Regions from separate parts of the Glutamicibacter nicotianae genome, predicted to be linked through region 1. Evidence: riboswitches for the same ligand, from Rfam matches in the RefSeq annotation. Region 1 holds a riboswitch; the other holds the start of a gene.
What was found. Region 1 has a riboswitch for thiamine pyrophosphate ahead of thiO (glycine oxidase ThiO). Riboswitches for the same ligand answer to the same signal wherever they lie in the genome.
Positions count from the first base shown of each region.

Region 1 (4,253 bases):
CTGGAATGGATCGCTGTTGATGTCCAGTTCGGTGATGTTTTGCATGTCCACGCCTAGCCTCCCTGGGCTGCGGTAACGAGTTCGATGCTGTGCCCTTCGGCCAGCGTGTAGCTGTTCCAGGCGCTGCGCGGGATGACAGCGCCATTGACCGCGGCGGCTATTCCAAGCTTGCTGCCGTCCACGGCCGCCGAGTTGCTATCCAGATCCTTGCCGATCTGCATGCTGATGAATTCGCGAAGGGTGATTCCTTCGTCCAGGTTCAGTTCCCGGGAATTGAACTTGATGCCAATGCTTTTCATGGGTGATGCTCCGTTCGGTCGGTGGTCTGGGTTGCTGTGGCGAAGCGGTGTGGATTCACAGCCTGATGCAAGGGGTGCGTTCCATTTCCGTGAATAAGGTCAGCGGTGAGTGTTGCGCCCAGCGGAGCCAGCAGGACGCCGTGCCGGGAGTATCCGGTGCAGAGCACCAGGCCCGGGTCAATGCGCCCCAGCAGCGGACGGTCATCAGGTGTGGCGGGACGGGCCCGGGCAGTTGCCTCGTTCAGCGTGCAGTCGCTGATGCCGGGGATGAGCTTTCGTGCATTGTCCAGCAGTAGGTGCATGGCTCCGATGTTCACTGCAGGCTGGCGGTCTTCCCGGACGCTGGCTCCAAGCACGAGGCTGCCGTCCTTTCTCGGCACGAGATACACCGGCTCCCGGTGCACAATGCCGCGGATGGTCCGGGTGATCAATGGCGGACCGGCCGGCCCCTGGATCCGGAGAATATCTCCGTAGACGGGGCGCACCGGCACCCGGTCCAGGCCGTCAATGGTGCCCAGCCCGTTGGCCACGATGGTTTGATCCGCTTCGAGGATCTTGCCCGATGCGGTGCGTACCGCGGTGGTTCGGCTCCCGTCGCTCACCAGCGCCTGCGCCCGCTCCTCGATCAGGCGGCCACGCAGGTGATCAAGCAGGATTTTGACGACTGACCGTGGGTCGACTTGGTGGTCATCTTGGCATAGGACTGCGCCTGCTATATTCGCGGCCAAGGCTGGTTCGAGTTTGCGGGCTTGGCTGGGCAAGAGCTTTTCCGCTGACAGGCCGAGGGAAGCTTGCAGTTCGGCCAGCTCATGCAGGGCTTCGCGGTCAGCCGGTTCGGCCGCGACGACGAGGGTTGAGTTCTGCAGGTAGTCCGGGCGTTGCCCGGTCATGGATTCGATGCGCTCAATGAACTTTGGATAGGCGGCATTCGAGGCGGCAAGCAGCTCGTGAAGCGGGCCATGGCCCCAGACCGTTTCAGCTGCCGGGGCCAGCATTCCGGCCGCCGCGTAGCTTGCACCTTGGCCTGGTGCTGGATCGATGAGGGTGGCAGTATGTCCCCGTGATTCCAGTTCGAACGCGACGGACAGGCCGATGATTCCGGCGCCAACAATATTCACATGCACGAGGGCACGCATCCTTCCTACGGCGGCATGACCCGCATCAGGTGTAGCGGTCGGCTCGGTGCCCTCTCAGCCTGGTCGATTACAGGCTCCCGCGGAGTACTGCGATTATAGGCATGATCCAGCTCATAAAGTCGAACTGGAGCAACCGCAGCTCCGTCATCTTCTGTGATGTACTAGTTGACATGGCATCTCATGACTTCCCCCGCGTGCTTCCCCAGGGATCTGCGTTGTCCAACACGATCATTTCGTTGGAGCAGGAGCTCTTGGAAACCAACCAGCGCCATAGCCGCAGGCAATTGGAACGGTACTTGCATCCGCAGTTCTCCGAAGTGGGTGCCAGCGGCCGTGTCTACGATCGCGAGTCGATCATTGCCCAGCTGGACCAGGAGCCGGAAGTGGATTCTGGATCTCGGGAAGTCGGGAGCCCCGTGGCAATCCAGGTTGCCGATCAAGCGGTGCTTCTGCGCTGGAGGTTGCCCTCGGCATCCGCCAGCGAGCGCAGTTCGCTGTGGATCCATGAGCAGGATCGCTGGCAGCTGTTCTTCCATCAGGGCACGCCCGCTGCGCGGCAGCTTTCTTTTGCAGAACCCAGCAAGGCCGCACCTGTCGACGACGATTTCTCAGTTCGCAGGCTGCGCCAATCGGATGCCGAAGCCGTTTTCGAAGCCTTTTCCTCCAATGCCGATATGGAACGCCAAGGAGATGCCGACACTCCGGAAAAAGCCGCATCGTACGTGCGTTCCCTGATGGAGGCCGGCGAACGGCAGCAGGCTTTCGCCATCGCCTATCGAGACCGGCTGGTCGGTTTGGTCTGCGGTACTGTCGATCCAGACAATCAGAATGCATGGGTTTGGTATTGGATGAACCAGGACTACCGCGGGAGGTCTCTGGCCACTCGCGCAGTGGCAACTTTGGTGAACCACCTGTTTGGCGAGCTAGGTCTGTACCGTTTGGAATTAGGACTTCGGGCGAATAATCCTGGATCGAAGCGTGTAGCCGAAAGCAACGGGTTCCTGCGCGAGGGTGTCGAGCGCGGTAAGTTCCTGGTTGATGGAGAACGCATTGACGTGTACGCCTACGCGCGGTTGCGGACTGATCAGGTCCCGGATGTAGTGCCGTTGCCGTGGAGCACGCAGCCGTAGCTTGGCGGGCAACAAAAAAAGTCGCGGAATCCGGTTTCGGTTTCCGCGACTTTTTATCTGTCCCTCAGGTTTAGTGATATTGGCTAGATGCCTGGAGTTGATGCCGGTGGCGTCGAATCCGGGCCGTCGGTAGCCTGATTGGCCTCGATCTTTTTCAGAGTGCGAGCCGCAGCATCGCGGCCACCAAGTCCAAAGGCCAGAGCCGCAGCCAAAGCCGCGCCAATGACGATTGCACCGAAGGCCATATTGATGATCGAGTCGGCGATACCCATGTACTTCAAGCCCATTGCTACGAACAACGCAATTGCCGTGTAGCGGATGATCTTTGAAGCGGTTGTGTCGCCCAAGAAGCGTCCAATGACGTTGGCGATGACGAAACCTGCGGCGATAATTGCTGCGCCGAAGAGAATCTTGCCGCCCAAGGCCAGAATTTCATTGAGGATGTTGGTAATCGCCGGGAAGTTCAGCATCTGGGCTGCCATCACGCCGAAGAACAGCACGATGGCAATCTTGACGATGCCAGCGATAATTCCCGAAGCGCTCTTTCCTTCGGGAACTACGCCCCATTGGGCAACAACAGAGTCGGCGCCCACCCCGTGAAGGGTTGATTCAAGCAGCTGGCCTACGAACTTGGCAATCAGAATACCGACTGCCAACAGCACCAAGGCCATGATGACCTGAGGAATCGCAGTGAAGACCAACTGCAGCATCTGCTGGGCAGGGTCCGAAATTGCCGCGATACCCAAGACCTGCAGTGCCGAAATGGCAACGACGAGCAGGATCAAGGCGAAGACGATGTTGGCAATGATGTCAACGATCTTCGCTTGGGATTCTCGGGACTGTACTTCGTCTACCGGTTCATTGCGTGGGGTAAGTTTGCGGACCAGCCCGCTGAAGTCGACAGTTCCCAAACCGGTCTTCAGCAGCTGGCGAACGATATTCGCGATCACGTAGCCGATGAAGAAGATGAAGCCCGCACCAATGAGGTTGGGGATGAAAGCCATGACGCCGCCGAGCAGGCCCTGCACCGGCGATAGCACTTCAGATAGCGCGAATACTTGCAGGATTGCCACGAGGCCGAATAGCCAGACGATCAAACCCGCGACCTTGCCCAGAGATTGGCCTATTTGCTCTCCGTCGTTGCCCTGCTTCTGCAGGAACTTCACCCTGGTCACCAATTTGGCGGCAGCCCACCGAACGATGCGCGCTAGAAGCCACGTAATGATGAGGATGATTAGCGCGATGCCAACCTTTTGTAGCATCGACGCCCAGTCGATATTGCCTAAAACGTTCTCAGACTGCATTGCTGCTCCTTCAACGTAGGGACAATCTGACCCTACGATGAAGGTTCTCTCCTGACTAGGGCAAAGACCCGTACTGCCAGCTTGAATCGATGGACTTTCGTACCCCGAATTGCGGATGCATGATTCATTCACGCTGGATTCAACGTTTTTCGAACAATCAAGCCATAATCACAACTGATTCACGCAATGTTGGGAAATTCGTGTCGCGCTCAAATCCGTGAATTGCCTTGCAGGCTGTTGCGGAGTCAGCCATTGGCCATTATCAATCTGGGATTCGCACGAAATGCATCAGGCCTGGTTGATGACTTCGCTCTGCACTGAGGCACCTAGCTCAACTGTGCGGGAAACCGTGCAGTACTTGTCATGGGATAGCTTGACGATGCG
Region 1 is NZ_JAFBCH010000001.1:2,537,731-2,541,983, forward strand. Features, by position in the region: gene JOE62_RS12050 (thiazole synthase) at 1-45, opposite strand, end outside; gene thiS (sulfur carrier protein ThiS) at 54-299, opposite strand; gene thiO (glycine oxidase ThiO) at 296-1,423, opposite strand; TPP riboswitch at 1,421-1,526, opposite strand; gene JOE62_RS12065 (GNAT family N-acetyltransferase) at 1,606-2,565, shown strand; gene JOE62_RS12070 (mechanosensitive ion channel) at 2,649-3,869, opposite strand; gene JOE62_RS12075 (OsmC family protein) at 4,158-4,253, opposite strand, start outside.

Region 2 (4,253 bases), 330 kb from region 1:
CACCATCAGCCCAAGCAATCGCATGCCTGCCAGCGCCCCGAGCACAAACCGGTGCGGGACCTTCAGCTGCTGGGACAGCGCCCCGCCCAAATCGCTGGGGTTCGTGGTGGCCAGCAGCAAGATGCACGGGATGGCCAGTGCGAAGGCGCGCAGTCCGGTGGCTATGCCGCCGGCTACCGATCCCTCGGTGATGCTGAAGGCGCCGAATTGCGCGTACACCATGCCGCTGTCCTGGCCCACCAGGGCAATGCCCCAGGCCGCGAAGATCCCGGCAAGCAGCAACGGCCACGCACGCTTGAGGAATTTCAGCAGGCTCAGCCCGGCCAGCGGGAAGAACACCACGGTCGCCAGGATAATCACCAGTGCCGAGACCCAATCCAAGGTGGTGATCAGCGGCAGCGTTGCCGCGGCCACCGCACCCAGCTTGGCCAGCGGATTGATCTTCGCCAGCCAGCTGTGCCCTACCGGCGCATCGAGCACCGGCCCTTGGCGCGGGGCATCAGCATCCGGGGTGCCGGAAGCGAGCACCAGCTGATTGGCCTGGAGCACCGAGGCAAAATGCTCATCGTGGGTGACTGCAATGATCGCAGTGCCCTGCTGCAGCTCTTCGACCAGTAACCCGGCCAGCTCCCGCCAGGTGTTCGCATCCTGCCCGAATGTCGGCTCATCGAGGATCAGCACCTCTGGCGCGGCTGCCAAAACGGTGGCCACGGACAGCCGGCGCTTCTCTCCGCCGGAGAGCGTGAACGGATTCGCCTCAGCCAAATGCGCCAACCCCAAGCGTTCAAGCAACGCATCGACGCGCGCCTGGACCTGGGCCGGGTCGTACTTCGGCGCGTTGGCGCTGCTCGCCTGCGCACGGCTGGGTGCGAAAGCCAGCTCTTCGCGGACGCTCTGCGTCACGAACTGGTGTTCGGGCTCCTGGAAGACCGAGCCGATCCGCCCGATCAGTGCACCGGCTTTCCAAGCAAACGGGGAATTGCCCAGGCCGTCGGCCAGTTGCGCGGTGGCCGTCAGCTCACCGCTGGCCGGGGCCAGCAAACCGCCCAAGGCCAGGGCCAGCGTCGATTTGCCGGCGCCGTTCTCGCCGAGAATCACCGTGGCGGTGCCCGCCTGCACTTCCATATCCACCGCCTGGGTATGCGGCGCGGTAGCCGTGCGGGCGCAGACCAGCTGCCGCGCTTCAAGCAGCATAGCTCCGGCAAGGTTCTCGGCCGGTGCCACCTGCGGAACATATCCGGGAACCCATAGCCCGGCGGCAGCCAGCTCCTGGCGCACGGGTTCTTCGGTGTACAGCTGACGCGGATCCAGGTCGTGCGCGACTCCCCCGCCCGGTTCCAGCACGATAACCCGGTCCATATGCTCTGCCCAGGCTTCGAGCCGATGCTCGACCACAACCAGCGTGGCACCGGATAGCTTCGCGGCGTTCAGCACCGCATCGCGCAACGGCCCGATGCTCTGCGGGTCCACGTTGGCGGTCGGTTCATCGAGCAGCATGAGGCCGGGTTCCATGGCCAGGATGCCAGCCAGGGCCAAGCGCTGCTTCTGCCCGCCGGAGAGCTGCTGGGTGCGGTGGTCGAAGGACAGCGCGCCCAATCCGACCGCGTCCAGCACTTCGGGGATCCGCTGGCGGATCACGCCCGGATCCATCCCGAGGTTCTCCGCTCCGAAGGCCACATCATCGGCGACCCTGCTTTGCACGACCTGGGTTTCCGGGTCCTGCTGCATCAAGCCCACCGGGTGGCTCCGGCTGAACGCATCGTTGCCATCAATCAGCAGCTGTCCGGCAAGCTGCTGATCCTCATCGGCTTCCAGCAGCCCGGCCATTGCATGCAGCAACGTCGACTTGCCGGCACCGGATGGACCGAGCAACAGCACCTTTTCACCGGCGTGGATCTGCAGATCCAGCCCCGAGATGGCAGGTTCCTGCCGCTCCGAGTGCTGCCAGCCGAAACCAGTTGCGGTGATTGACGCTCCGCGCTGGGTCAGCGAGGCGGCATCGGAATTGGCAACTGAACTCATTTTGCGGTTTCCAGGTGCGCACGCCGGCTCGCCAGTGCGCTCAGGGCACCGGTCTTCGCCAGTCCGCGCGTGGCCAGCCAGGACAGCAGCCCGGCGATGACCAGACCGGAAACTCCGGTGGCGATCACGTGGAAGATCTTCATCCCGGCGGTGTACTCGACGTAGTAGGCCAGGATGTATGCCTCGGTAACGCCGGCGAACAGGCCGGAGGACAGGCCTGCCAGAAGTGCCACGCCCAGGTTCCACTTGCGGTAGCGGAATGCCGCGAAGACCAGCTCCGCGCCCAGGCCCTGGACCAGGCCGGAGATCAGCACGGTCAACCCGTAGTGCGAGCCGAGCAGCGCTTCAACCACGGCGGCCAGCATCTCGCAGTAGATCGCGGCGCCAGGCTTGCGGATAATCAATGCGCCGAGCACCGCGGGGAACAGCCACATGCCGGTGAGCAGCGCGGTAGCTGGAGGGAAAGCCGCGAAGGCCAGCGAAAACAGGCCGTAGCCGGCACTCCATGCCCAGAAAATGACTCCTGAAGCCACGGCGATCACCGATGCCACGACGATATCGACGACACGCCAGCCGGTACGATGCTTCGAAATTGTTTCGTTCATTGTTGGTCCTCCTGTGGAAAGGAGGGGGGATGCACGGAATGAGGGCATGCTGCGCCTATCCGCATCCGAGATGCTCGACTTCCTTCGCCGGTACTAGCCGGGGCAGGTTCGAGGGTCTGCGATCCATCGCACTCTCAGCGTCCTGCGACTTCGTAGAAGTCTGACGCTCCCCTGTCGGAATAATTACTGCTCCCCCACCATACCGCAGGTATGCTGGGCAGAGGAACGATGTGTCACGAGCTTGATCGCGAGGAAAAAATGGATAAAGTGCAGAAACTTGTCACTACCGGCATCACCGTTGGCGCGGGCATGCTCGGTGGTAAGCTGGTTGATTTCATTTGGTTGAAGGCAACCGGCAGCAAGGCGCCACGCAAGGGCACCGAGGAAGCGGCTGAAGCGTCCTTCCGCCGCGCATTGGGCTTCGCGATCGTCTCGGCCCTGGTGGCAGCGATCATGCAGACCGTGGCCGACCGCAGCGCCAACAAGGTTGTTGCCAAGTTCACCAAATAGGCTTCGGCGGCAAGCCGAGAGCGGGAGCAGTTCAGCTGAACTGCTCCCGCTCTTTTCGCATTACTTGTCCTCTGGCCCTTCGGCCTTGGACATCGGTGTTGCTCCGGTGGGCGGTGAGCCATTGACCCTGTTGACCACAAGGCTGAGCTCATCGGAGAACAGGGTTTCCTTGGCCGCGTGCTTGGTGCGGTAGCCGGAACGGCCGATCATGTGGGCGGAAACCGGCGCTGTCAGCAGCTGCATGCCCCAAGCCAACGCGAGGACCGGGATGACCGCCCAGCTGCGCAGGTAGATGGCCAACCCGGCGAAGATCAGCAGGAAGCCGAGCACCTGCGGCTTGGTGGCCGCATGCATGCGGGTGAGCATGTCCGGGAAGGTCAGCAAGCCGATGCCTGCGATCAAGGACATCAGGCAGCCGAGGATCAGCAGGATGGCGACGAGGATATCGAGGAAGAGTTCCATTAGGCATTCCTCTGATCCGAGACGAAGCGCGAGACGGTCACAGAGCCGATGAAGCCGAGCATGCACGCGGCAACCACGAACAGCATGTAGTCGGTGTGCTCGTGCAGCACCATCTCCAGGCACAGGGCGGCGGAGATGATCAGCAGCATCACGTCCAGGGCAAGCACCCTGTCAAGGATTGATGGCCCCTTGGCAACCCGGATCAGGCAGGCGATGGCGCCCAGCCCGAGCATGATGCCGCAGATCCAGATGACGATATCCAGCATGTTTATCCCTTCCTCGCGACGAAGTCCGGTCCGCATTCGCTCTTGATCGCCTCGTACTCGTCACGGCTGCCGATGGCCATGATCAGCCGGCGTTCGATGTCCCGGATAGCTGCCCGTGCCTTCTCCACATCCTCCTGAGACTGGATGTTGATGTAGTGCAGGTACAGGGTCGAGGAGCTGCGGTCCACGTCGATCACGAAGGATCCGGGGATCAGCGTGAGCATGTGGCCCACGGTCATCACGATCAGGTCCGAGCCGGTGCGCAGCGGGACGGCGATGATCGCGCTGCGGGTGCTCTTTCCGCGTGCCACCGCCAGCCAGGCCACGTGGACGCTGGCCGCGACAACCTGTCCGAGGAACCAGATGAACAGCTTCACGCAGTACCAGA
Region 2 is NZ_JAFBCH010000001.1:2,863,164-2,867,416, forward strand. Features, by position in the region: gene JOE62_RS13640 (ATP-binding cassette domain-containing protein) at 1-2,022, opposite strand, end outside; gene JOE62_RS13645 (ECF transporter S component) at 2,019-2,627, opposite strand; TPP riboswitch at 2,690-2,810, opposite strand; gene JOE62_RS13650 (DUF4235 domain-containing protein) at 2,886-3,137, shown strand; gene mnhG (monovalent cation/H(+) antiporter subunit G) at 3,198-3,599, opposite strand; gene JOE62_RS13660 (MrpF/PhaF family protein) at 3,599-3,865, opposite strand; gene JOE62_RS13665 (Na+/H+ antiporter subunit E) at 3,868-4,253, opposite strand, start outside.
Region 2: it holds a riboswitch for thiamine pyrophosphate, as region 1 does, so the genes downstream of both, JOE62_RS13645 (ECF transporter S component) here and thiO (glycine oxidase ThiO) in region 1, are expected to answer to the same signal.